Regions from separate parts of the Cellulomonas sp. ATA003 genome, predicted to be linked through region 2. Evidence: riboswitches for the same ligand, from Rfam matches in the RefSeq annotation. Region 2 holds a riboswitch; each other region holds the start of a gene.

Evidence for each region. Region 2 has a riboswitch for S-adenosylmethionine ahead of REH70_RS06570 (LLM class flavin-dependent oxidoreductase). Riboswitches for the same ligand answer to the same signal wherever they lie in the genome.
Region 1: another riboswitch for S-adenosylmethionine. It lies ahead of REH70_RS18205 (MetQ/NlpA family ABC transporter substrate-binding protein); the one in region 2 lies ahead of REH70_RS06570 (LLM class flavin-dependent oxidoreductase).
Region 3: another riboswitch for S-adenosylmethionine. It lies ahead of REH70_RS18780 (methylenetetrahydrofolate reductase); the one in region 2 lies ahead of REH70_RS06570 (LLM class flavin-dependent oxidoreductase).

What each region holds. Positions count from the first base shown of each region.
Region 1 covers NZ_CP133990.1:3,677,447-3,679,688, reverse strand. The annotation lists gene REH70_RS18210 (FAD-dependent oxidoreductase) at 1-547, opposite strand, end outside; SAM riboswitch class I at 701-800, shown strand; gene REH70_RS18205 (MetQ/NlpA family ABC transporter substrate-binding protein) at 1,015-1,923, shown strand; gene REH70_RS18200 (ATP-binding cassette domain-containing protein) at 2,037-2,242, shown strand, end outside.
Region 2 covers NZ_CP133990.1:1,330,192-1,332,433, reverse strand. The annotation lists gene REH70_RS06570 (LLM class flavin-dependent oxidoreductase) at 1-1,371, opposite strand, end outside; SAM riboswitch class IV at 1,387-1,498, opposite strand; gene REH70_RS06565 (sigma-70 family RNA polymerase sigma factor) at 1,750-2,242, shown strand, end outside.
Region 3 covers NZ_CP133990.1:3,802,173-3,804,414, reverse strand. The annotation lists partial or broken gene REH70_RS18780 (methylenetetrahydrofolate reductase) at 80-955, opposite strand; SAM riboswitch class I at 960-1,055, opposite strand; gene REH70_RS18775 (glucose-1-phosphate adenylyltransferase family protein) at 1,246-2,242, shown strand, end outside.

The DNA of each region.
Region 1 (2,242 bases), 1.7 Mb from region 2:
GGACCGCGTCCCCGCTGAGCGCGATCTCGAGCCGGCGGACGGGGGCCTCGTGCCGCACCGTGGCGCCGGACCGGCCGGCGGCGCGCTGGAGGGCGGCGACGGCCCGGTCGGCGTGCAGCCGCCCGGTGGAGTGCGGCTCGTGGAGCACCGGTCCGTCGAACCGCAGCCCGGGCCACCGCTCGGCTGCCTCGTCCGGCGCGAGCCAGGCGAACGGCACCCCGCGGGCGGAGAGCGCGTCGGCGAGGTGGGGGTCGATGCGGGGGCCGTGGGTCACGCCCCCGGTGATCGTCAGCAGCTCCGTCCGGGCGACGTCCTCGAGCTCGCGCCAGAGCCGACGGGCCTCCTCGGCCAGGTCGAGGTAGTCCGGCTCCGGGTAGCTGTGGCGGAACAGCCGGGAGGCCCCGTGGGACGCACCGTGCACGTGCCCGGGCGCGAACCGCTCGAGCAGCACCACGTCGAGCCCGCGGCCGGCGAGCTGCCACGCCGCGGCGGAACCCATCGCGCCGCCCCCGACGACGGCGACGTCGACGTCGACCCTGTCCGTCATGGTCGCTCCTCCCACCCGGTGCCGGGCGCACCCCGTGCCCCACTGTGACCGCCCACCCCGAGCGCGTGTCGAATGACGAGAGAAACATCTCGCTATTTGGGCGACCGAGGGTTGTGGCTGGACGTGCCGCGGTCGGCGTTCCTACCATCACCTCGACCATCCAGAGCGGCCGAGAGATCTGGCTCGACGACGCCGCAGCAACCCGGGGACCACCGTGTCCCGACATGGGTGCTACCGCCAGGACCGATGGAGGCATTGGCGACCGAGCACGCAGGCGACCCACGACGAGACGTCGGGGACGGCGGGGACCGACCGTCCGACCGCACCCCCGCCCCGGGCCCGACGGACGCCGTCCCACGCAGCGCTGCGCTGCCACCCTTCGCACCACCACGTCCGGGCCAGTCCCGCGACCGGCGCACGCCGCCGGGCATCCCCGAGCACCCGTACCCCAGAGAGGCACCACCCCCATGAAGCGCACCATCGCAGGACTCCTCACCACCGCCACCGTCGCCGCGAGCCTCGCGGCGTGCGGCGGTGCCGACGGTGCGGACGGCGCGGCCGCCGGCGGGGCCGAGCCCGAGGGCCCCATCCAGATCGGCGTCGCCGACCAGGCCCAGGACTACTGGCGCACCTTCGAGGAGCTCGCGGCGGAGGCCGGGATCGAGGTCGAGCTCGTCAACTTCACCGACTACACCCAGCCGAACCCGATCCTCAGCCAGGGCGACCTCGACCTCAACCAGTTCCAGCACCTGCTGTACCTGGCGAACTACAACGTCGCCGCGGACGACGACCTCGTGCCGGTCGGGTCCACGGCGCTCTACCAGCTCGGGCTCTACACGACGGAGGGCTACGAGTCCCCGGACGACATCCCCGACGGCGCCGAGATCGCCATCCCGAACGACGTCGTCAACCAGGCGCGCGCGCTGCTCGTGCTGCAGTCGGCCGGGCTGATCGAGCTCGAGGGCGGCGGCAACGCGTTCTCGACGCCGGCCCAGATCGACGAGGAGGCGTCGCGCGTGACCGTGGTCCCGGTCGACGCCAACCAGACCGCGGTGCAGGTCAACACCCTGGACGCCGCCGTCATCAACAACAACTTCGCGACGGACGCGGGCATCGACCCGACGACGGCGATCTACTCCGACCTGCAGGACACCGAGGCCGCGCGCCCGTACCTGAACGTCTGGGTCGCGCGGGCCGAGGACGCCGACGACCCGACGTACCTCGAGCTCGTGGAGATCTACCAGTCGCCGGAGGTGCTGGAGGCGCTCGAGGAGCAGAACGGCGGCACCGCGATCACCGAGGTCGTCCCGCCGGAGGAGCTCCAGGCGGAGCTGGCCGAGCTCGAGGAGCTCGTCCGGACCAGCGACGCCGGCTGACCATGACCGCCGGCGGCGGCGGTGCGGGGACCACCCGCACCGCCGCCGCTCCGGCGAACACCACCGCACGCCGAGGACCGCGCCACCGGGCGCCCGACGAGGACGGCTTGTTGATGACCACGATGGTGTCGCTGCGCGACGTGACGAAGGTGTTCCCCGGCAAGGAGGGACCCGTCCGAGCGGTCGACGGCCTGAGCCTGGACATCGCCAAGGGCGAGATCTTCGGCGTGATCGGCTACTCCGGCGCCGGGAAGAGCACGCTCGTCCGGCTGATGAACGCGCTCGAGCTCCCCGACAGCGGCGACGTGGTCGTCGACGG
Region 2 (2,242 bases):
CGTGAACGCGCCGTGGTAGCGGCGGGCCGGATGGGTGTCCTCGGCGAGCACGTGCCCCGGGCCGTAGAGGTTCTCCCGCAGCGTCGTGCCCTCGTACTCCGTCCGCGCGCGCCCCCGGCGCTGCAGCTCGGGCACCACGAGCTCGACGAGGTCCTCGAACGTCCCCGGCGTGATGGCGTAGGCGAAGTTGAAGCCGTCGATCCCGCCCTCGTCGACCCACTGCTCGAGCTGGTCGGCGACCGTCTGCGCCGACCCCACGATGACGGGGCCCATGCCACCGATGCTGCGCTGGGTCACGATGTCCATCGGCGTCCACCGGCGCGCCGGGTCGATGGTGGCCAGCGAGGCCAGCACCGACCGCAGGCTGTCGTTCTCGACCTCGACGAGCGGCTGGTCCGGGTCGTACTGCGAGAAGTCCACGCCGGTCCAGCCGCCGTACAGCGCCAGGGCGCCCTCCGCCGACGCGTAGGAGAGGAGGTCGGCGAACTTGGCGTGCGCGAGCTCGTCGGTCTCGGCGGTGATCACGGTGACCAGCGCGAAGATCCTGACCGAGTCGCGCGACCGGCCCAGCGCCTGCGCCCGGTCGCGGACGTCGTCGCTCGTCTCCCTCGCCTGGGCGATCGTCGCGGGGCTGATGAACACGCCCTCGCCGTGCTTCGCCGCGAACGCGCGCCCGCGGGACGACGCCCCCGCCTGGAAGATCACCGGCGTGCGCTGCGGGCTCGGCTCCGTGAGGTGGATGCCGGGGACGCTGTAGTAGGTGCCCTGGTGCCCGATCGGGTGCACCTTCGTCGGGTCGGTGAAGACCCCGCTCTCCTTGTCGCGCACGACGGCGTCGTCGTCCCACGAGCCCTCCCAGAGCTTGTAGGTGACGTCGAGGAACTCGTCCGCGAGGTCGTACCGCTCGTCGTGACCCAGCTGGCGGGTGAAGCCGAGGTTGATGGCTGCGCTGTTGAGGTAGCCGGTCACCACGTTCCACGCCACGCGACCGCCCGTGAGGTGGTCCAGCGTCGAGAACTTGCGGGCCAGCGCGTACGGCTGCTCGTAGGTGAGCGCGCTCGTGATGCCGAACCCGAGGTGCTCGGTGACCGCGGCCATGGCGGGCACCTGCGCGAACAGGTCGTTCACCGGGACCTGCACCGCGTCGGTCAGCGAGGCGGCGACCGTGTCGCGGTACACGTCGTAGACCCCGACGACGTCCGCGATGAACAGGGAGTCGAAGCGGCCGCGCTCGAGCAGCCGGGCCAGGTCGGTCCAGTACTCGAGGGTGTTGTACCGCCACGCCTGGCTGTCCGGGTGGCGCCACGTCCCGGCGGACTGATGCGTCACGCAGGTCATGTCGAAGGCGTTCAGGACGATGCGCTGGGCCATGGGTGGTGCTCCTCCGGGCTCGTCTTACCCGCGCGGACGCGCGGGTCAGGTCCTCACCCGGAGCACCCCCACGACGAGGAGGGGTTGCCGACCAGCAAGCCGGGGCTGCGCGCTGGCACTCATGACCTGCGCCGAACCTAGGGACGTCTCACTCCATGGGTCAAGATCGTCCACGCACCGGACGACTCCGCCGATGCGCCGCGACAGGTCGCGCTGCACACGAGTCGCTCGTCGCCCTCCGGCACGACGCACGGAGCCTCGGCCGAGCGGCCCCGGGTCGCCGGCCGTGGCGCCAGCCGGCGCCCGCTGCGGTCGCGGTAGCCCCCGCCTGGGTGAGCCTGGGGGCGCGACCGCACCTGCCGACCGGAAGCCAGCTGCATGCCACCCGACGAGCACCCGTCCAACGCCCTGGTCACCGAGCACATCGCCGTCGTGGGCCACGAGGTCCGGTCCCTCGCCGCCCGGCTGCCCGCACACGTCAACCGCGACGACCTGACGTCCGCGGGGCTCCTCGCCCTGGTCCGAGCCGCCCGCGCGTACGACCCCGGCACCGGCGTGCCCTTCAACCGGTACGCCGCGATGCGGATCCGCGGGGCGCTGATCGACGAGCTGCGCGGCCAGGACTGGGCGCCGCGTCAGGCCCGCCAGCGAGCCACCCGCGTCACCCGGGCGACCACCGAGCTGACCGCGTCCCTGGGACGCACCCCGACCGACCACGACGTCGCCGAGCACCTGTCGATGACGCCCGACCAGGTGACCGCGGCCCGGTCCGTCTCCGAGGTGCAGGTGCTGTCGATGGACGCCGGCCCGGACGAGTCGTCCCTGGTCGACAGCGTGCCGGACGCCGCACTCGGCCCGGAGGGGAGCCTCC
Region 3 (2,242 bases), 1.6 Mb from region 2:
CGTCGGACAGACCCGCCCCCTTGATCAGGGCGAGCGCGTCCCGGTGCCGGTTGAAGGTGTAGACGTGCAGGCCCGGGGCCCCGGCATCGAGCACCGCGTTCGCGAGGTCGACGCCCGCGCGGGTGCCGACCCGGACGCGCTCGTCGTCGTCGGCGGCGAGGAGCCGCGCCAGGAGGTCGGCCGGGACGGGGACGCCGGTGAGCTCCTCGACGCGCAGCAGCCGTGCCGGGTCCGTCGTGGGGACGACGCCGGCGAGGATCGGGATGGTGACGCCCAGGGCGCGGGCGTCGTCGAGCAGGTCGAGGTAGGTGCCGGGGTCGAAGAACACCTGGGTGATCGCGAAGTCGGCGCCGGCCTCCTGCTTGGCGAGCAGCGCGTCCAGGTCCCGTCGGCGGCGCTCGGCGGGGCTGCCCGGCCCGGGGTGGCCGGTCGGGAAGGCGGCGACGGCCACGCTCATCTTGTGCGCCGCGCCCCGCAGCGCCTGGCTCGGGGAGGACCCGCAGCGGGCCGCCTCGACCTCGCGGAGCAGCTCGACGAGCTCGCTCGCCCGGCTCAGCCCGCCCGGGTGGGGCCGCCAGTCCGTGGCACCGACGGGTGGGTCGCCGCGCAGCGCGAGGAACGTCCGGACGCCCTCGTCGAGGAACTCCTCGATGACCGTCACGAGCTCGCTGCGGGTCGACCCGACGCACGTCAGGTGGGCGATGGGGAGCACCGACGTCTCGGCGAGCAGGCGACGCACGAGGTCGCGGGTCGTGGCCCGCGTGGAGCCGGACGCGCCGTAGGTGACCGAGATGAAGTCGGGCCGCACCGCCGCGAGGTGCTGCACGGTCGTCCACAACGTCTGCGTCGCCTCGGGGGTGCGGGGCGGGAACAGCTCGAACGACACGGTCGGGCGGTCGATCGCCGCGGGGCCGTGCGTCAGCCCGGGACGGCCGGCGGTCGCAGGATCTGTCATCGGCTCTCCATCGGTCCCGGCGGAAGCACCCGCACCCTCAGGTGCGAGGGGGTTGCTGCGGCGTCGTCGAGCCGGGTCTCTCGGCCGCTCCGGATGGTGGCGGCAGCATAGGTGCGCCGCGTCCGCGGGGGCAACGGACCGGGCGCCCACTGACGTGCCCCGCCGTGCGCCGGTGTCGGTCGTGCGGCCGACGTGCGGCCGACGTGCGGCCGACGTGCGGCCGGCCCCGCGTCGGCGCACGATCGACCTCGGACGACGGCGCGGCCCGTCGCGTTCGCGGGGAGGCAGCGGTGGACGTGCGGGGCAGGACGCTGGTGATCGTGCTGGCCGGTGGTGCGGGTGGGCGGCTCGAGCAGCTGACGGACGACCGGGCCAAGCCCGCCACGCCGTTCGCCGGGACCCACCGCCTCGTCGACTTCCCGCTCAGCAGCTGCGCGAACGCGGGGCTGCCGGACGTGTGGGTGATCGAGCAGTTCCACCCGACGTCCCTCAACGACCACCTCGCGAACGGCCGGCCGTGGGACCTGGACCGCACCGAGGGCGGGCTGCTCGTCCTGCAGCCGCATCGCGGGACGGACCGGGCCGGGTGGCACGAGGGCACCACCGACGCGCTGTGGCGGCAGGCGGCGCTCATCCGCGAGTTCGGCCCGCCCGAGGTCGTGGTGCTCAGCGCGGACGCCGTCTACCGGCTCGACTACGCCGACGTCGTGCGCACGCACCGCGAGCAGGGCGCGGAGGTCACGGTGGTGACGACCCGCGCGCACCAGGACCCGTCCCGGTTCGGCGTGGTCGAGGTCGCCGACGGGCGGGTCACCGGGTACGCGCTCAAGCCGGACCGGCCGGCGTCGGACCTCATCACGACCGAGGTCTTCGTCTTCGACACCGACGTGCTGCTCGAGCTGGTCGAGGAGGCTGCCGACGCCCCCGACGACGAGCAGGACCTCGGCCACCACCTGCTCCCCGCCCTCGTCGCCCGCGGCCGTGCGCACGAGTACCGGTTCGACGGCTACTGGCGTGACGTCGGCACCGTCCCGGCCTACTGGGCCGCCCACATGGACTTCGTCGGTCCGCAGCCGCCGTTCGACCTCGACGACCCGGCGTGGCGCATCCGGACCCGTCCGCAGCAGGCGGCCCCCGCCTGGGTGGCCGACGACGCCCGGGTGACGGCGAGCCTCGTCGCACCCGGCGCTCGCGTCGCGGGCGAGGTGCACCGCAGCGTCGTCGGACCCGGTGCACGGGTCGAGGCCGGTGCGGTGGTGCGGGACTCGGTCCTGCTGCGCGGCGTCG